Regions from separate parts of the Lysinibacillus sp. NPDC092081 genome, predicted to be linked through region 1. Evidence: riboswitches for the same ligand, from Rfam matches in the RefSeq annotation. Region 1 holds a riboswitch; each other region holds the start of a gene.
The links. Region 1 has a riboswitch for S-adenosylmethionine ahead of ACIQLB_RS10895 (cyclase family protein). Riboswitches for the same ligand answer to the same signal wherever they lie in the genome.
Positions count from the first base shown of each region.

Region 2: it holds a riboswitch for S-adenosylmethionine, as region 1 does, so the genes downstream of both, metA (homoserine O-acetyltransferase MetA) here and ACIQLB_RS10895 (cyclase family protein) in region 1, are expected to answer to the same signal.
Region 3: it holds a riboswitch for S-adenosylmethionine, as region 1 does, so the genes downstream of both, ACIQLB_RS23610 (O-acetylhomoserine aminocarboxypropyltransferase/cysteine synthase family protein) here and ACIQLB_RS10895 (cyclase family protein) in region 1, are expected to answer to the same signal.

Region 1 covers NZ_JBIVRU010000005.1:128,148-135,070, reverse strand. Annotated here, with positions in the region: gene ACIQLB_RS10910 (DUF2225 domain-containing protein) at 1-296, opposite strand, end outside; gene ACIQLB_RS10905 (Cof-type HAD-IIB family hydrolase) at 842-1,615, shown strand; gene ACIQLB_RS10900 (DedA family protein) at 1,719-2,315, shown strand; gene ACIQLB_RS10895 (cyclase family protein) at 2,372-3,109, opposite strand; SAM riboswitch class I at 3,208-3,313, opposite strand; gene ACIQLB_RS10890 (MarR family winged helix-turn-helix transcriptional regulator) at 3,524-4,063, shown strand; gene ACIQLB_RS10885 (hypothetical protein) at 4,169-4,666, shown strand; gene ACIQLB_RS10880 (SDR family NAD(P)-dependent oxidoreductase) at 4,663-5,538, shown strand; gene ACIQLB_RS10875 (YuzC family spore coat inner layer protein) at 5,585-5,995, opposite strand; gene ACIQLB_RS10870 (MFS transporter) at 6,168-6,923, opposite strand, start outside.
Region 2 covers NZ_JBIVRU010000004.1:69,670-76,592, forward strand. Annotated here, with positions in the region: gene panF (sodium/pantothenate symporter) at 1-60, shown strand, start outside; gene ACIQLB_RS09350 (TSUP family transporter) at 333-1,106, opposite strand; gene ACIQLB_RS09355 (TrmB family transcriptional regulator) at 1,231-2,013, shown strand; gene ACIQLB_RS09360 (nucleotide excision repair endonuclease) at 2,094-2,465, opposite strand; SAM riboswitch class I at 2,660-2,770, shown strand; gene metA (homoserine O-acetyltransferase MetA) at 2,929-3,864, shown strand; gene ACIQLB_RS09370 (endospore germination permease) at 3,927-5,387, opposite strand; partial or broken gene ACIQLB_RS09375 (spore germination protein) at 5,582-5,704, opposite strand; gene ACIQLB_RS09380 (endospore germination permease) at 5,740-6,923, opposite strand, start outside.
Region 3 covers NZ_JBIVRU010000030.1:4,658-11,580, forward strand. Annotated here, with positions in the region: gene ACIQLB_RS23600 (DASS family sodium-coupled anion symporter) at 1-333, opposite strand, end outside; gene ACIQLB_RS23605 (glycerol-3-phosphate acyltransferase) at 517-1,149, opposite strand; SAM riboswitch class I at 1,408-1,521, shown strand; gene ACIQLB_RS23610 (O-acetylhomoserine aminocarboxypropyltransferase/cysteine synthase family protein) at 1,639-2,940, shown strand; gene ACIQLB_RS23615 (hypothetical protein) at 3,401-3,787, shown strand; gene ACIQLB_RS23620 (homoserine dehydrogenase) at 4,352-5,338, shown strand; gene ACIQLB_RS23625 (MerR family transcriptional regulator) at 5,397-5,627, opposite strand; gene ACIQLB_RS23630 (response regulator transcription factor) at 6,322-6,923, shown strand, end outside.

The DNA.
Region 1 (6,923 bases):
ATCGTACGTTCCTTGCACATATCCATTGGTTTTTGTAGCTCTTTTATGTACAGTTCATCAATAAGAAGCAAGAAAGGACCGTATGTTCTTGTCATAGATTTGTGGTAAGCATAGCCACAATGTGGACAAACGGCAACCTCATACAATAACGGGTTTAAACCCTCATAAACTGGCATGAAGTCCGTTTGTTCTTCGATAACTTTATATCGATTAGGGCGTACTTTATATGTGGTAAAATGCTTTTTGCAAAACTTGCAATCCACACTACTTTCATAGTAGTAAATATTAAATGCCATAAGAATCAACTCCTTTACATCCAAATAATTATCTTCATTCAGTAGAAGACTCCCACCTTTGACGGTGATGGGATGAATGTGGATATATTTCTTTTGTTCTATTTATACGATGGATAATATCGTTCAATATATTTAATTTAATTTCTTTTATTTTAACAATTCTATGTTCTTTGGTATACTCCTTTGGAATTATTAAAATAAAAATGTTCAATACTTTCTTAGTTATTTGAAATATCGATATGTACCTGTAATAGTATTTATCGGTGTAGGTGAAGGAAGTTATACATTTGTTTTAGTTTGTCAAAATACGTACAATTGTTTAATTAAATGGCTACTGATTTTCGTATTATAAAGTTATTTTTATAGGTAATAATACCTATAATTAATTTTGATATAAAGATGTTACTTAATGTAAAATTACAAGTATATTGACTAGGGAAATATTTGATTGTTGTTTACCGATAAAAAGGAGTCAACCCAAGCTTTATGATGTTTCTCTAATGGATATACCTAATGAAATTATGTAAAACGATAAGGAGCGAACGATGGATTATAAAATTGTATTTTTTGACGTAGATGGGACGCTTGTTAATTATGAAGATGGTCGTATTGAAGAGAGTACAAGGAACGCTATTGAGCAATTGAAAAACAAAGGGATTCATATTGTTGCTGCTACAGGAAGACCATTATCAATGTGCCAGGATTTAAGAAGTATAGGCATAGAAACGTTTATTACAGCTAATGGTGCTTATGTTAAGCATCAAGATCAAGTAATACATAAAATACCTGTTGCTAAAGAAATTGTCCAGGTAGTTAAGGCTTTTGCTGATGAAAATAAACAAAGTCTATCGTTTTTTACAGAACAATTGTCAATGAATAACGTCCAAGAAGAAAAGACATTAAAAGCTATGCAAGAAACATTATCTTTGCTAGAGTTCCCTGATATTAATGAAGATATTTTAGCGCAAGAGGTTTATTTAATGTGTTTATATGGTGATGAGGATATAGAGAAAAAGTATACTTCAAAATTTCCTCATCTATTATTTAAAAGGTGGCATCCTTACATTACAAATGTTTTGCAACATGATGTTTCCAAATCTATTGCTGTCCAGGCTGTACTAGATTATTTCGACTTGAGTCCTGAGGAAGCACTTGCTTTTGGTGATGGAGATAATGATATTGACATGCTGGAGCAGGTTGGCTTTGGTATTGCAATGGGCAATGGTAGCGAAGCATTAAAAAATGTCGCTGATTATGTAACAAAGAAATCAGCTGAGGATGGTATTGATTATGCTCTACGTGAGTTACAAGTAATTTAGTGGAGAAAACTGTATTAAATCCTTAATACTCATAATGTTGTCTCCTTTGAGTTATTATAAAGCTAACTATTAAAAATTATTACGCTTTAGGTGGGATGGATTTATGGCGCATCACGTGCAATCTCTTATTGAACATTACGGATATTTTGGCATCATTCTTATCCTAGTTGGAGGGATTGTTGGGCTGCCACTTCCAGATGAGATATTTTTAACATATGTAGGGTATAGCGTTTATCGCGAAACTCTCGCACATATCCCAGCTTTAATCAGCGCTATCGTAGGTGCGGCAGGGGGAATTACCCTGAGCTACTATATAGGCTATAGATTCGGACTACCTTTATTGCAAAAATACGGTTCGAAAATTCATATTACTGAGCAGAGAATTGATTTTACTAAAAAGTTGTTTGCAAAAATAGGGCCGGGATTATTATTAATAGGATATTTTATTCCTGGTGTGCGTCATCTTACAGCATATATTGCGGCTATTAATAATTATCCTTATAAAAAATTTGCTTTCTTTGCTTATACGGGAGCAACTATATGGACATTTACTTTTATTACCTTAGGGAAGGTACTTGGAGAGAAATGGCATTATGTTGGGTTATATTTATCCCGCTACAGTATTTATCTCATAGTATTGTTCATCATAATTATGTTGATCGTTTATTTTGTTTTCAAAAGAAAGAATTCATCTAAATAAATTTTAAATTAAGAAAGGTCTGATTCAATATTTATTGAATCAGACCTGTTGCTATATTAAGGTAATATTGCAAATGAACGGACAGGGAATCCAGATGCTTTTTCAGGCTTTGGCACAATATTGAATATAGCAGCGCCTTTTGGAGGTAACTTATCTAAATTTGTCATAAGCTCAATTTGGTAAGTATCTTGCTCTAGCACAAAATATTCGCTGTCTAATTTACCATTTTTACGAAAATCAGCTGCTGAATCTGTATCAAAAGTTTCGTGGCCAATAGCACTCACTTTTCGTTCGTTGAATAAAAATTGTAACGATTCTAATCCCCAGCCAGGAATATGATTATTACCATCAGCGTCCTTGTTGCTGAAAGACTCCTTATCTGGCCAACGTTTACTCCAATCGGTACGCAGCGCAACAAAGGTACCTGCTTCAATTTCTCCATATTCAGCTTCAAAGTCAAGAATATCTTGAACACTTAACGAGTAATCGTTATTAATTTCAGCTTCCTTCGATTTATCAATAACGATTAGTGGTAGCACTAGTTCTTTTAGATCCAAATCTTCTAAATAGCGTGTATCTCGCACAAAATGGATAGGTGGGTCGATATGTGTTCCGTATTGCCCAGTGAAAGTGAATTGCTGTGCAAAGAAGCCATCATCGTGCGAAAATAATGTTTCAAATTTTGCATCATCCAACATAAAGAAATGTGGAGAATTTGGACCAAATGTATGTGTTAAATCTACCCATTCTTTTGATTTTAATAGTTGAATCGCTTGTAAAAGTTCGTTTGCCATAGTAGTTCCCTGCTTTCTTTTAATTATTTTGAATGCAACAATAAAAAAGAGTCCTCCTTAAAGAAGAGGACTCTTGTGCAAAGCAACTGAAGTAAGTCTTCTCATCTTCAAGGCTAAATTTTTGCCAATTGGAATTAGCACCATACCTATAGGCTGGTTGCTGAGACTTCATAGGGCCAATCCCTCTGTCTCTCTTGATAAGAAAATGCGATATAAGAATTTTCAGAAATAATGTTTACGAACACTTTAACATATTTGTTTATAGTTTACAAGTTCAATAGGGATACAAGGTTAAAAACTCCGGTTGTAAAAATTTTTATAATGACGCTAGCTTTTATATCTCTACATGTAACTATACGGGAAAAAAATAAAAGATTATTTGACACAAAAGTAGTTAGGTGCCATACTATTCTCATGATTAATGATAAAAATAAAGTGAATGATATGAATGCAGTTCCTTCGTTTATCCAATCTAAGCGTCAAATAGAACGCTATCAACTAGATGTTGATGCACAGTCTATACTTGTCGCATCTAGATTGATGGCAGCTGGAGCTATGCTTGGAAATGCTGCAGAGAACCATTTCTCTAAATTTGATTTATCTACAGGACGTTATCGATTATTAGCAGATCTTGAAGACCATGGAGGGGAGGAATTACCTTCACAATTGGCAGAGCATCTTGGAATTACAAGAGCTACGGTTACAGGCCTTATTGATATTTTAAAAAGAGATGGCCTAGTTTCTCGACGATTAAGCCCCGAAGATGGCCGTCTAAAATTAGTAACTCTAACTGAGAAGGGGAGAGAGAAACTTATAGAAATGGCTCCGGAGCATTTTGCCTGGTTGGAATCAATAGTTAGCTTATTAAGTATCGAAGAGCGTAAAGTATTCCTTGATTTGTTAGATAGAATTACACAAGGAATTGTAGTAAATGAAGATAGTTTAAACAAATAGAGGTGCTGTTGAAAGGTTAGCTAGAAAAAGCTAGCTTTCCTTTCTGCAATATAGTTAGGTGCCTAATTATATTGTTGGGTGAAAAAAGGAGGTTTTATATAAACAATGAAATCTGTTAATGGAGTGGAGAACATTCATTGCAAAAATGCTTCTGATAATGGTCAAAAAGCTTTCGTTCTTTGGCAAGAAGTATTGTTAGCGTATGTGATGCCTTCCATCATGGCTGGTATTGGTGGGCTATTTACTAGTGATGTTGCATTATCTATAAGAGCTTGTACCACTATTGGAGGGGCTTCAGCACTGTTTGCTTTGCTAATCGGATTATGGTTACAAAAGCGTGGGAATTTTAGAAGTTGGATTGTGTTTGAGCACAAAACTAGAGTGGTAGGCTTATTTTCTGTCATAGGATTTTTATTCGGTCTAATAGCTGCCAGTATATTATTTGGTTTATTAGAGTTTTTTATTCAGAGTCAGCAAATTAGTGCTTTAAATTTTGTTTGGATTGACTTACCTCTATCTGCAACAATCGCTTGTACACTAGTAGCGTGGAGATGGAAGTGTGTCATTCATAATAATGTTCAAAATGGAGGAGATAAAAAATGATAGTGGTTATTGGAGCAACAGGAGCAATTGGTAGTGAGTTAGTAAAACGTTTAATGGAGCGGGGGGTGCCTACACGAGCAGTTAGTAGAAATCCTGAAAAGTTAATAAATGAAGTTAGAGATTTAGATTCTTCTAGCATTGAGTTTGTATCAGAAGATATCTCCGATCTGAATTCGTTACACCGTGCACTCACTGGGGCTAGCCAACTTTTTCTGGCGCTATCTAATAGTCCTGAACAAGTTGAAATTGAAAAATCAATTGTTCGCAAAGCTACAGAAGTTGGTATTAAGCACATTGTGAAAATATCTAGTCCACTGTATCAGGAAATTAGTCCGGTAACTGTAGCGCTTTGGCATCAAGAAATTGAACAAACATTAATAGAATCTAATTTACAATATACTATTTTACGTCCATATGCATTTATGCAAAACCTACTGCGATTGGCGCCAACAATTTCTTCACAAGGGACGTTTTTGGGTTGCATGAAAGAAGCACAATGTAATTTTATTGATTGCAGAGATATTGCAGATGTTGCAGTAGAAGTTTTAATGAACAAGAATTTGGCTGGACAAATATATACACTTACAGGTGAAGAGATGTTTAGTTATGCAGAAATAGCAGAAAAAATATCTACACTTCTTAATCGCCCAATCCGCTATATTGATATGAATCCAGATATATTACGGCAAAATTTAATAGAATGTGATCGAATGCCTTCTTGGCTGGCAAGTCATATTGTAGAGATTCAGACAATGTCTGTAGCGATACCAGAGAAACCGACAGACACTGTTCATCGTTTGCTAGGGAAAAAGCCTCGAACTTTAGATGCATTTTTATACGAGTTTTGGGAGAGGTTTCTTTACGGTCAATAAATCTGAAAGAGGCCCTGCTTTATAGGGCCAATTCTTCAGTTAAACTTCACCAACCCAAAATTAATGTTAGCTTACAGCAGCTACTTTCAGTAAATGTTATACGAAATCCATCTGGTGTATAGTTTGTTTCGAATTTTACAGTAATGCCTGCTGACGCAATTAACTTTTCAACTTCTGTTTTATTTGATTGTTGTGCAGCGTTCATAAGATCATGTGCAAATTGCTCGGATTCATCAATTTTATCCGTAAGTAATTGTGCTTGCTGCATAATAACCTTGATACGTTTTGCGGAAGTTTTCAATTTATTTGTATTGACGATTGGAAATGGACTTCTATTCGTTGGGTTTGTCGGCATTGCTAGATGTCTAGAAGGTTGTTGAGTAGTTGGTTGATTTGCCATTACCCATGTTGGATAAAAATTAGGATAGACAAAATACGGATAAGGATTGTAATACAACTAAATTCCTCCTATCCTATAGCTGATACAGTATCTTATGTACAAGAAAGACTTTCGGTGTTAATGGCTGATTGGGCGCTTTCCTGGGGGCATCCGATGAAGGGTATCATCTGTGACTGATCCCCAAGGAGTCGCCGTAGTTGATAAAAGCTAAAATTGTTCCGATGAATCTTCAAAGTTTGTTTTTATCAAAGATTAACCATAGGAACGTAGTAGCTGCGGCAAGCATCACCATACCGAAACCGTATATAGGAGTATAAGCTAATGATTGGTAGCGAACGATAAACCCTCCGATGTATGATCCTAGAAAAATGCCAATGTTAAAGGCCGAAATATTTAATGCTGAGGCCATTGAAATAGCTGATGGTACATATTTTTCTGAAAGCTGAACGGCATAAAGCTGTAATCCCGGTACATTCATAAACATAAATAACCCCATCATAAAGACCATCATTAATCCAATGATTGATGATTCTAAAAAGAAGCCGATGCCGAGTAGTGCTAATGCTAAGCCGATAAAGATAATAAAGATAGAACGTAATGGATTATTGTTAGCAAAATGACCACCCAATGTATTACCGATAGCAACACAAATACCGAATACAACTAAGATAATGACAATTGCTTGAGGTGAGTAGCCCATATATTGCTCTAATATAGGGGAAACATATGTGTATACTACAAACACGCCGCCGTATCCGATTGCAGTAATAAAGAGAATTAGTAGCATTTGTATGTTCCCTAATACTTTCCCAATATCGCGAATAGATATTGGATTGCCTTTAGATAACTGACTAGGCACAAGGAGAGCATTACTAATTAACCCGATAATACCAATTATAACAATGAAAATGAACGACATTCGCCAGTCTGTTACTTGTCCAATAAAAGTTCCTAGCGGGACACCAGTGACAGTTGCTAATGTTAG
Region 2 (6,923 bases), on a different contig from region 1:
TTTGTTATTGTCAGCTTATTAACGAGCCATAAATTTAAAGAAGAAAAATTATTTATCTAACTTATAAAACGCCGTAGAGTGAATATCTACGGCGTTTTATATTGTAGAAGATAAGAGATGGATAGAACTTTCGAAATGATGGATAGAACGTCCAAAGTCGTGGATAGATAGAATCTCTGAAATGATGGATAGAACGTTCAAAGTGAAGGAAAGACCCTCCGAAGTGAAGGAAAGAACCCATGCCGGATAGCCTCTCCGAATTAAAGGATTGAGCAACCAACGTTTATAAACAAGCGAAAACGCCGTAGAGATAAAGTATCTACGGCGTTTTTTTAATGAAGAACTATGTAATCATACGCATTTTTAGTTAACAAAGTAATCGTTACGATAATAAACAATACGCGAACAAAGCCGCTACCTTTTTTAATCGCAACACGCGAGCCTACCATTGCGCCGGCAATTTGAGCTACACCCATCAGTAATCCATAAATATAATGAATCTGACCTAAGAAGGCGAACATTAAAAGACCAGCAAAATTACTTGCTAAGTTTAAAAATTTGGCATTTCCTGCTGCCTTTAAAAAATCGAAGCCGACTAATAAAAAGCTAAAAATTAAAAATGAGCCAGTTCCTGGACCAAGAAATCCATCATAAAAACCAATGCTAAATAATAACAGCATGAATAACACTAAATGAGTAAACTTTAAATTTTTGACCGCAGCTACTGAACCCCAGTCTTTTTTAAAGATTGTATAGACTGCAACAGCAGCAAGCATTATGAGCATAAGTGGTTTTAGTAATTCAGGATTGATTAAATGCACAGTCCAAGCTCCAAAAAGTGACCCCACAAAGGCTAAAGGAAAGTATTTGATAACCGAACGAATTTCTAGCTGACCGGAATGATAAAAAGAAATGGTAGATGTCAGAGAACCCATGGTACCAGCAAGTTTATTGGTCGCAACCGCTGCAGCTGGATTTAAACCAGCAAACATAAGGGCAGGTAATGCAATTAAGCCACCACCTCCAACGACTGCATCCACAAAGGCGGCTAAAAAACCAAAAGAAATTAATAATATGACAACATTTAAATCTACTTCAAATAGCATGTTTGCACCTCTTTATTTAGTTACTACTGAAATAGTAACTAAAATTAACTTAGCTGTAAAGACTATTTTTTCGTTGGCTTATCTTCATAGCTTTAAATTATAATAAAGGAAATGGAGGGATCGAATGGTTGAATTAATCACCCAATTAAAAGAACTGGGATTCACAGAATATGAAGCAAAGGCCTATACTGCACTCGTACAAAATAGTCATGTTAGTGCCTATCAAGTAAGTAAAAATTCCGGTATCCCACGTGCAAGAATATATGACATACTTGATGTACTCGTTGAAAAAGGATTAGTACTAAAAGAGGAAACTGTCGATCAAACGACTTACTCTTCCATTCCTGTTGCTGTGTTTTTACAACAAATTCAGCAACGCTGGCAATCGAATTTCACGTCGATTAGTGATCAATTAGAAAAATTAGAGATAAAAGAGCAGGAAGCGGAGCATAAGGTTGTCACGCTAAAAGGAAAAGAAGCAATCGTCAATTATTGTCAGTCATTATTAAAAAAAGCGGAGAAAAAAGTACTATTATCGATGTGGGAAGATATGTATGAAGAATTGCGAGAAGATATACATGTGGTCTCTCAGCATATTCCGGTTCATGGCATTACCTTGTATGTGGATGAAAATATTGCATCCATTGACCAACATCGTATTACACAATATACGAGGAGAGTTTCCACGCCACATTGGTTTATTCTGTCTATAGATGGTCAGGAGATGATTTATGGTCACTCACCGTCAAATCAGGAAATGGCTTTTATTACAAATGATCCTGTTCATATCTATTTATTAGAAGATTATATATGGCATGACGTGCTTGTCAATCGACTATTAAAGCGCGATGATAAGGAGCTTGGGGAATGGATTACTAAAGAACGAAAAGCCTTTTTCTTAGAATGAAAGTATTGAAAAAGAATCTGCAAGCCATCATTACAGAAGGCGAGCAGATTCTTATTTTTTGTTAAACAGTAATTTTTATATTAATAAAATACTTTATCAACATTGTATTTAGCGCGGAATGAATTGATCGCGTACGTTTCGTAAATTTCACGTTCCATTGGATCTTCCACTTCATACACTTCAATTTTGAAAATTTCATCACGATGATTTTTCATTGGTGACACATTGTCCTCGAAATGCTTTTTAATACGTTGACGAATTTTACGTGCTTTACCGACAAATAATAGTTCGTTTTCTTCATTGTAGAATAAGAAAATACCACCGTTTTCACGTGTGATTTTATGGAAATCAATAAAACCATGGTACGGTGTGATTGGTACATCACCTGGCTTTAAATCTTGTTCGCGTTGGCGAATTACTAAATCTGGTTTTGGAAATTCAATTTTAATCAAACTATTCACGTTCCTCTCTGTTACTAAAGGTATATGTTAACATAATTACAGCATGTTTACCATAGAATAAACATAGTTCGCTTCAGAATTAGTGTTTAACAAATTACATAATGACATGCATGATTGATAACAAAATATTCTATGTATTATTGATATTCTTAATTGTTCATGTTACAATTCTTTTTAATTAAATAATCTTATCATGAGAAGTTGAGGGATTTGGCCCGATGACGCTTCAGCAACCTCTAACAAAAGTTAGAAAGGTGCTAATTCCAGCAAAGGATTTGTCCTTTGAGAGATAAGAGTGAACGTGGAAAAATCCTTCTCATTCTATCTCAAATGGAATGAGGGGGATTTTTTAATTTCATCGTTTGACATAATCAACTTTGCGCAGGGCCCGTGCATTGATACTAAAGCACTAAATGATTTTAACAGAGAGAAATTAAAGAGAGGGGAATGCAAGATGCCAATTAATATTCCGAAAAACTTACCAGCTGGAGAACATTTACGTGAGGAAAAAATCTTCGTAATGGAAGAGGATAGAGCAAAAACCCAACAAATCCGTCCGTTAAATATATTAATTTTTAATTTAATGCCGGAAAAAGAAAAAACAGAGCTACAATTACTACGTTTATTAGGTAATACACCGTTACAAGTGAATATTACATTTTTAAATACAGCTACGCATGAATCGAAAAATGTCAGTAAATCACATTTACAGTTATTTTACACGACCTTCAATCAAATTCGTCATCGCCGCTATGATGGCATGATTATTACGGGTGCCCCAGTAGAAAAAATGGCATTTGAAGACGTGAACTACTGGCAGGAAATTTCAGAAATCATGGATTGGTCCAAAACAAACGTAACATCGGTTTTACATATATGTTGGGGTGCACAGGCAGCGTTATACCATCATTACGGTATCGGTAAAATTGAGCTTCCCGCTAAATGCTCAGGTGTATATTCTCATGTCATTACGGATTTAACAGTGGATTTAGTACGTGGCTTTAGTGATTCATTTACGGCACCACATTCACGTTATACATCTGTATCAATTGATGAAGTACTCAATCATCCTGATTTACGATTACTATCTTATTCAGAAGATGCTGGTGTTTTCATCGTGCAATCTAAGGATAATAAAAACATTATGATTACTGGCCATCTGGAATATGATGCGACAACGTTAGCTGATGAATATAGTCGTGATGTTGCGAAAGGATTAGATATTGATGTACCTGTGAATTACTTTCCACATGATAATCCAGCAAATGAACCGATTAATTCGTGGCGTGCCCATACACATTTATTATTCTCGAATTGGTTGAACTACTATGTATACCAAGAAACACCATACGAGTGGGATTTCGTTGATGAAATTGAATATCATATTTAATATCAAATAAAAATGATGACCTTGATATTACAGGGTCATCATTTTTTTTCGCATTTATGCTGTTAATTTTCTGATGAATTTTTATTTTTATCACTGTTTGGAGTATTGCCGGTATCGCTATCATTTTGTGTAGTATTGCTGCTACTATCAATTTGAGTAGAATTATCGTAATTACTAGTACTTGCATTTTGAGAAGTATTTCCGGTATTGTCGCTACTTGCATTTTGAGAAGTATTTCCGGTATTGCTGCTACTGTCAGTTTGAGTAGAATTATCGTTATTTCTATTACTTTCATTTTGAGTAGAATTCCCGGCATTGTTGCTACTTGCATTTTGAGTAGAATTATCGTTATTATTGCTACCTGCACCTTGTGTGGCATTTCCGTTATTACTACCGCTTTCATTCTGTGTACTACAAGTATTATTTCCTGGATTACCGTTAATTTTGCGAATTTTCGCGACAAGTAGTAAAACTAATGGTAATAAGATTGCGAAAATAAAGGAAAAAATAGGCCAGGTTTCTTTATTGTAAATATCTGAATGTATGATATTTGGATGAACAATTTGTGAAAGTCCAAGGATAATCATTCCGAATGGAAAAATGAGCGGTCGATGATTGTTAATTTTACATATTTGTGCGATGCCGATGACCCCAGCGTAAAAAAACATAAAAGTTTTAATATAAATTGATATTATCCACATGGCTGCCATAATAACTTCAATACGCTGCAAAAAATTCCCGATTGAAATTCTTTGGGCTAATGAATAGCTAGGAAATGTCCTAGAAGCAGTATTTGCCGGACCTAAGACAAGGATAGCCAGTGTGATGATAGCAATTAAGACAATCCCTCCAAGAATTGTGCCAATGTAAAAACCTTTTTGTGCTGATTCATGGACGTTAACAGTAGAAGGAAAAATCATTAATAATATGACAAGTGGGAATGAAAAAATACCCATTAATCGAATAATACTAAAGAATAATGATTTTGCTGGTGCTTCCATTATTGGCTGTAGATTTTCCATATGGACGGATGGTGAAATACAAACTACAAAAAAAATAAAAATTATAATAAACATTGGGAATAGTATTTCTGCAGAACGGGCAAAAACTTCAATTCCTAGAAATGCTGCATAAATAATGATAATACTGAACAGAAAAGCAAAGGCCATCGTAGGTGTTTCAGGCATAACTGATGTTTTCATGAAAATGCCAATGAAATATAATAATTCACCGGCAGAAAGAAAGGATAGAATAATAAAGCCAATCGAAGTTATTTTTCCGAAAAAGCGACCTAATATCTTTTCATTAGCCTCTACAAATGTAAGGGTAGGTGTCCGTTTTCCTACAGTAACGAAAAGCTTTATTAAGAGTAAACTTAAAACGACACTAATGATCGCTGCAATCCAGGCATCTTGTTTTGTTTCACTTGTTACACTAGCAGGGCTAATTAAAATAGCAGTCCCGATTGAAGAGAGAAGGGTAATGATCATAAATTGTCTTGAACTAATTATTTCTTTTTCCATATGAACGCTACCCCTTTTCTCTTTACATAAAGTTCCTTATTATTTTGTCAGGGAGACAATGAAATCTTTAATTGGTGAAAAAATAAAAGTAAGCAAGTCTAGTGGGCTTGGAATTTTGACCCTTAATAAGACCCTCATATTTAATGCAGCGCCGATCAATAAAAAAATTAAAAAAATAAAAATCGTTTTCGTTTGATGGATACGGTTGGTCCAATGGTTCTTGGCATTCGAAGACCTGCTTCTATTAACACCTCAAAGGATATCTCCATGATGAGTGCCTCGACTATGGCAGGGAAGGGGACTTCTTCTCGTTGAGATCAACACTTATCAGCATAGGAGTTCACTATGCTGTTTAACTTTCTGGAGAATCTTTATTTTTATCACCGTTTGGAGTATTGCCGGTATCGCTATCATTCTGTGTAGTATTGCTTGAAGCGTTATCACTTTTACTCGGTGAAGGATTTTCACTATTGCTACTACTATCACTTTGAGTAGAATTAACGTTATTACTGCTACTATCACTTTGAGTAGAATTAACGTTATTGCTACTACTATCACTTTGAGTAGAATTAACGTTATTACTGCTACTATCACTTTGAGTAGAATTAACGTTATTGCTACTACTATCATTTTGAGTAGAATTAACGTTATTACTGCTACTATCACTTTGAGTAGAATTAACGTTATTGCTACTACTATCATTTTGAGTAGAATTATCGTTATTACAATTACTTTCGTTTTGTGTAGTATTACCGCCAGTGCTGCTACAATTACTTTGAGTAAAATTATCGTTATTACTATTACTTTCATTTTGTAAAGTATTACTGCCAGTGCTGGTACTATTACTTTGAATAGAATTACCGTTATTACTATTACTTTCACCTTTTGTAGCATTACCGCTATTGCTACTACTATTACTCTGTGAAGAATTAACGTTGTTATTGCTACCTGCACCTTGAATAGAATTACCGTTATTACTACCACTTTCATTCTGTGTACTACAATTACTTTTTGTATTATTTCCTTGATTACCGTTAATTTTGCGAATCTTCGCGACAATTAATAAAACTAGTGGTAAAAAAATCATGAAAACGAAGGAAAATATAGGCCATATTTCTCTATTGTAAATATCTGAATGAATGATATTAGGATGAACAATTTGTGAAAGTCCAAGGATTATCATTCCGAGTGGAAAAATGAGCGGTCGATGATTGTTAATTTTACATATTTGTGCGATGCCGATGACCGCAGCGTAAAAGTACATAAAAGTTCTAATATAAATTGATATAATCCACATGGCTGCCATAATAACTTCAATACGCTGCAAAAAATTCCCGATTGAAATTCTTTGAGCTAATGAATAGCTTGGAAATGTCCTAGATGCTGTATTTGCCGGACCTAGGACAAGGATAGACAGCGTAATGATAGTAACTAAGACAATCCCCCCAATAATTGAGCCAATGTAAAAACCTTTTTGTGCAGATTTTTGGACGTTAACTGCGGAAGGGAATATCGTTAATAACATAGCAAGTGGGA
Region 3 (6,923 bases), on a different contig from region 1:
TACTAGTGCAACTGCTGAATTACTAAATCCGCTTAATGCTAATTTTAATGCATCTGATGTTCCTAGCACTTTCGCGGGATCTTCCATTGACGGGGCTAAGCCTAGTAAGATTGTCACGAGAGCAATAATCATGGCAGAGCTAACGGGATAGGATACTGCTTCTGTAACCCATAGGATGACCGCGAAAGCTAAGATAGCCAAAGCCCGTTGACCAGCTATAGGTAAATCGCCGTTGTTAGGTAAAAAAGTTATGATGATTAGTAATGCGAACGCTAATGCAATCCATAGTGGCTTCAAATTACGTTTCGGTTTTGCTTGTTCAGAAGTAGACATACTTTTTCATCCTTTCTATTACAATTTTCTATAACATCGGCTAGTAAAATACTTTATTAAGAAAGTTAATTTGTCTATTTATTGTAAAAAAACTAGTATGTGAAATACCCCCTATTTATAGCGATAATGGGCAGTTGCGAGAAAATATGTGGCCATATAAAAGACAATAATATCCAAAGTATATTATTTTTTCTTTTTGAATGCAGAAGTCACTTTAGGCTCAGTTCCTATCATCAGTCGCTTAATATTTTCGATATGCAAAATGATGGCTATACCAAAAAGTAATAGGGCTATAATCGTTGGGCCAACTCCAGGAATCCATAAATATGTGGCTATACAAAAAACGAGATAAAATTCAAGTACACCGACAATTAAATAGTTCGTCGTGATAGATAAAATAACAAATAAAATGAGTGCAAATAAGCCAATTTTCCAATCAATCGCAAGTAATATTCCTATGATTGAAGCAGTTCCTTTACCGCCATTGAAGCCCATAAAAAATGGGAAATTATGACCTAGAATGACGCCAGCAGTTACGATATAGATAAAGAGCCAAACTTGTGCTTCTGTTAATTGTGTTATATCTGCTAAATAGACATGTGCACCGATTATAGCTACAACGCCTTTACCGATATCGATTAGTGCAACTAATATGCCGTATTTCCATCCAAGGGAAAGTGTCGCATTAGAGGCACCTGCATTGCCATGACCAGTCTTTTTTAAATCTACCCCGGATAAAAACTGTGCAACTTTAGAGCCGTGAATACAGCCAATCAAATAACCAACAAGAAGAAAAATGATAACGGCTTTTATCATAAAAATCCTCCTTTCTAAATAATTGTCCCATCACTAAAAGTTAGGGATGACATTTGTTAAAACGTATATCATGTATATAAGTCGAAACGGAAATAAACCCACACTATGGTGATAAAAATAATAAATACCTAAAATAGTGTATGCGTTCGTATTACGTAAAAAAGCAGACAGAAGTTTCGGAAAAAATAAAATTTTAGTATTGACAGAGAAAAAGTCTATGTTTATACTGTGTAACAACGATGGAAATTGAATCTCATACTCTTATCAAGAGCGGCGGAGGGATAGGCCCTATGATGCCCGGCAACCAGTAAGTGACGAACTTGCTAAGGTGCTAATTCCTACAGATTCTTACTTGGATCTGGCAGATAAGGGGAGGAAAACTTGCAACCGCAACCCTCTTCTTAACTGAAGAGGGTTTTTGTTTTCTACTGAAAAAATCCTCCTCATCTCCGGTACCATCGTAAAAAAATAACCATTTGGAGGTATACAATGACAAATTTTAAACCAGAAACATTGCTGTTACACGGTGGCCAAGAGCCAGACCCGGTAACAGGATCTCGTACAGTACCCGTATATCGCTCAACGGCATTCGTTTTTAAAGATACTGCTCATGCGCAACGTCTGTTTGCCTTAGAGGAAGCTGGCAATATTTACACACGAATTACAAACCCAACTGTAGATGTTTTTGAAAAACGCGTCGCTTTATTAGAAGGCGGTACAGCAGCAGTAGCACTTTCATCTGGTGCAGCAGCAATCGCATTTTCAATTTTAAATCTTGCAGGGGCAGGTGATGAAATTGTCGCAGCTAGCTCTTTATACGGAGGTACTTATAATTTATTCGCAAACACACTACCGAACTATGGTATTAAAACAATTTTTGTAGACGAAACAAATCCAGATAATTTCCGAGCAGCTATTACTGATAAAACAAAAGCGGTGTTCGCTGAAATTTACGGTAACCCAAGTTTAAAGGTACTAGATATTGAAGCGGTAGCTAATATAGCACATGAAAACGGCCTGCCATTAATTATTGATAGCACATTTGCTTCACCATATGGCTCTACACCAATTGACTACGGTGCAGATATCGTTGTTCATTCCGCTACAAAATGGATTGGCGGCCATGGTACAACTTTGGGTGGCGTTGTGGTAGATGCAGGGAAGTTTGATTGGACTCGCGGACGTTTCCCAGGCTTTACTGAGCCAGATGCTTCTTATCACGGTTTGCGTTATGGTATTGACACAGCAGCGGCTGCATTTGCCACAAAACTGCGTGTGCAATTACTACGTGACTTTGGACCAACATTAAGTGCAGATGCAGCATTTAATTTATTACAAGGTTTAGAAACGCTTCATTTGCGTATTCCTAAACACAATGAAAATGCATTAGCGGTAGCCGAATATTTGCAAAACCACCCATCTGTGGAATATGTAAATTACAATGGCTTAGAAAATTTCCCTACCCATGATTTAGCAAAAAAATATTTGAGAAACGGCTTCGGTTCAGTACTTACATTCGGTATAAAAGGTGGACGTGAAGCAGGGCGTAAATTAATTGATAGTGTAAAATTATTCTCGCACGTAGCAAATGTAGGGGATGCCAAATCATTAATTATTCATCCTGCATCTACTACACATCAGCAACTATCAGCTGAAGAGCTAATCCAAACTGGCGTAACCGAGTCGCTCATTCGCTTATCTATCGGTCTAGAGGCAGTAGAGGACATTATTGCAGATTTAGAACAAGCTATTGAACAAGTAACAGCTTCACAACAAAAAGTAGAAGCTTAATAAATAAAACATATTGGCTAATGTTGTAGCGTTTACGTATTTTCTCATCCGATTGGCCTCATTTGGTAATGCGTCAAACGTTGCTGCATCATCCGCTCACCTCATTTGGTGAAATAACTGAAATTTTAACTTCTTTCAGCGGGTGCTAAAGCATCCCATTCCGGACGCAATTATGCCTCGGCATAATTGATAATTAATTAATACCTAGTAATTTTATAAGTATTATTGACTTATTTAATTCCTTGTTTTATACTAGGGAATAAGAAAAGTGTTCGAAGGGCTACCAACCTAGAACCAATTTAAAGCGCCGACTTGTTGATCGGTAAAGTGTTTTCAATCAATGCTCAAACTAATTTAGTTTCATAAGTGCTCCCCCACTTTTGAATATATACGAAGAGGAGTAGCTGCTCAGCCAGTAGCTACTCTTATCTACAAAACTGATGATAAAGGAGTGTTTTAAATGGGAAATGTGTATAGTGCGCAAAACATTGCATCTTATCTTATTTATGAGCTAAATGAAGGTCATGTGTTTGTGAACAACATGTCCATTCAAAACATACTTGCGTCAGTTGAGTGCAAATGGCAAGAGATCTTTGGACATTCTGCTTTTAAGGAAGTTGTTTATGTCAACGAGGAAGTCTATACAGTAAAAGAAATTTTCGAAGCTTATGAAGGCTATGGAACAAGTCATATTCCTCTACCTGCGACAGAGTATTATTTAAAATACGGCACATTCCAATTAGTTGAACGTACGTATGCAATACCAAATTTTACGCAAGAGGAAATAAGATTGGTGCAACAAGCTTTAATACAATATCGTTATAAATTGCTAGCCAAAGCTAGTTAATTATCCCTCATATAATTGGGCTCATTCTCTGCTGCTACAGGGAATGGGCTTTTTAAATTAGACGATGAAGATATACAGAAAAAATTTTTATTAATATATTTCAAAAGAACAATTTTTATGAATGTCTTTACATACATATATAATAGAAGAAAGGCATTTGTTTTTTAGATAAAGATTCGTCAAAATTTGTTCAATTATTATAGATCAAGTGAAAAATCACATAATAAAAGGAATGAAAACGATTTCCTTTGCACGTCTACAGGAAACAAATGTCCACCCTAGAAAGATTTTTCTTGTGCAATGTATGTATTTACGTTACAATTTTCTTTAAGTTGATTTTTGAATTATTTGAATTTGTTTGTTTCACAGTGTATCTTCATTCAGGATGTCTTTTGTAGCGAAAGTGAAACGCCATGACTAAATATCTGTCTGAAGACGAAGTGTTAGAAACACGGCAAACTGACCTGCTTTGTATAGTCGGCGCACAATTCAAAATCTATAAGAATTAAGCTGAGACGAAATAAATATAATGAAACTGCGGAATGTAAGTTGGAGGGAATAGGAATGGCAACTATAAAGGCAGCTATATTAGGATTTGGAACGGTAGGTCAAGGAATTTACCATATATTAAACGAAAAGCGTGAAGAGCTTAAAAATAAATTAGGAATTGAGCTAGAAGTAGCAAAAATTTTAGTTACAGACACTAGCCGTGAACGTGTACCAGGGACAGCGCATTTAATGACAACTAGTATGGATGAAGTCTTAGCAGAACCAGGTATCCAGGTTGTTTTTGAGGCGATCGTCAATGAGGAGCCAGCATTTACTTATTTAAAGCGCGCTGTTGAACATAAATGTCATGTCATTACAGCTAACAAAGTAATGTTTGCAAAACGAGGCTTGGAGTTACAGGATCTTGCAAAAGCAAACGGTGTTTTTGTAGGCTTTGAGGCAACGACTGCTGGCGGTGTACCAGTTATTAAAACGATGAAAAATATTTTGCTTGTCAATGATGTTAGTCGTATTCAGGGTGTTTTAAATGGGACATCCAACTATATTTTAACGAAAATGCGTTCACAGGGCTGGTCGTTCGAAACTGCTTTAAAAGAGGCGCAAAATTTAGGTTATGCAGAGGCAGATCCATATAATGATATCTCAGGCCAAGATGCCTTCAAAAAATTAATGATTTTAAGTGCTTTGGCATTTGGTGAACAACCAGATTGGGCTGACGTTGATGTGGTTGGCATTGATAGTATATCGGCAGAGCAAGTAAAAGAAGCGTGTGAAAAAGGCTTGCGTTACCGCCACGTTGCTGAGGTTGAGAAGCTAGCAGATGGTAAAGTGGTCGCAAAGGTTGGCCCGCAATTAGTGGATAAGGAACATCCGCTTTATCCAGTTGATGATGTCAATAATGCTGTGGCATTGGATACAAATTATATTGGCACATTAACGCTAATTGGACCTGGGGCAGGTATGTACCCAACAGCTAGTGTCATGGTTGAGGATTATGCGGAAATTATCGGTAAGCGAGCTGGATTTGTCGTAACGATATAATTAGATAGATTATGCCTATCATTCAACAATGTGCTAATTGTTTAATGATAGGCATTTTTTAATCCTCATCTTTAACATCGATATCCTCTGGAATAGGAGTATTCCGCCAAATTTCAATTTCCTCTTTAATACGATCTAACTGCTCAAAATAAGTGCTGAACTGTCCGCTATTAATTAGTATTTGATCACCGTCGTATACTGAACGGATACGGCCCTCGTAAACTAGGCGAAGTATTTGATCTTCTGGCATACCAAGTTCGATGGCTGTTTCTTCAATTGTTTTATACATATTTTCGCTCCTTTTGCTGTTTTTATTATAACCTCCCTTTAATAGAAAGCCTACTGTGGGTATATAAATGAAGGAAAAAGGAAAATGGTAATTGTTTGATTTTGGATAAATCTGTATTATTAATGTTAATGAGTGGTGACGGTCGAGGGGCAATAAATGATGTATCCTGAAATGGTCATGGAAATGGACAAGTATAGCTGCTACGAGCATTGCGTTATTCCAAGGTCTTTTTTTTTCATCAAATCGTTTAACCGGCGTAGCTATGGAACATTTATAAAATTGGTAGCGCTCCTGTCTTTTCTGGTGCTTTAGAATGGATACTATGGAAATCACACCCGACAAAGGTGTGGAGAATAGCAACTGTAATGACAATTCGTTAATAATGGGGAAGGGGCTGTCCCAGTCGGAACGGAAATCAACCCTACGTTATGATAATGAGTCACAATCAATTATGCCTCGGCATAATTGCGTCTGGAATCGACTTTGTCCTTAGGTCTGCACGAGGGCCGACACGATGTCGGTCACTCAGTCATTGCCCACAGTACGTGGCGTTCTTAGACTGAGTTCCTCTATTTCAGTGGATGTTTGGACACCTGCTGAAAGAAGGTAAAACCTTAAGAAATTCTTCATTTTTATAATAACTGGTTTTTAAGATTTAAAAGGTACACTATTAATTGAGAGCGAGGTGTATATCATGACGAAACTAACAGTTCTTGTAACAGACGATGATCAAGATATTCGTGATGGTATTGAAATCTATTTAAAGAATGAAGGCTACAATGTCATTAAAGCTGCTGACGGCTTAGAGGCACTCGAAAAATTAGAAGACAATGAAATACATTTAATTATTTTAGATATTATGATGCCAAATATGGATGGAATTACAGCGACGTTTAAAATTAGAGAAGAGCGCAATATCCCAATTATTATGCTTAGTGCAAAAGCGGAGGATGGCGACAAAATTCATGGTTTGTCTGTAGGCGCAGATGATTACGTCACAAAGCCTTTTCATCCATTAGAGCTGTTGGCTCGAGTAAAATCACAGCTGCGACGTTATGTACAACTTGGGACGTACAATGATGAAGCAGCAAAGGTGGAAATCGACGGACTTGTATTAGATGAAGATGCAAAGGAAGTCATCTTAGAAGGGGAGCCTGTTCGATTAACACCAATCGAATATAAGATTACGGAATTATTAATGAAAAATGTAGGGCGTGTATTTTCGATAAGAGAGATTTATGAGCGTGTGTGGAATGAGGAAGCTTACAATGCAGAAAATATTGTGGCTGTACACAT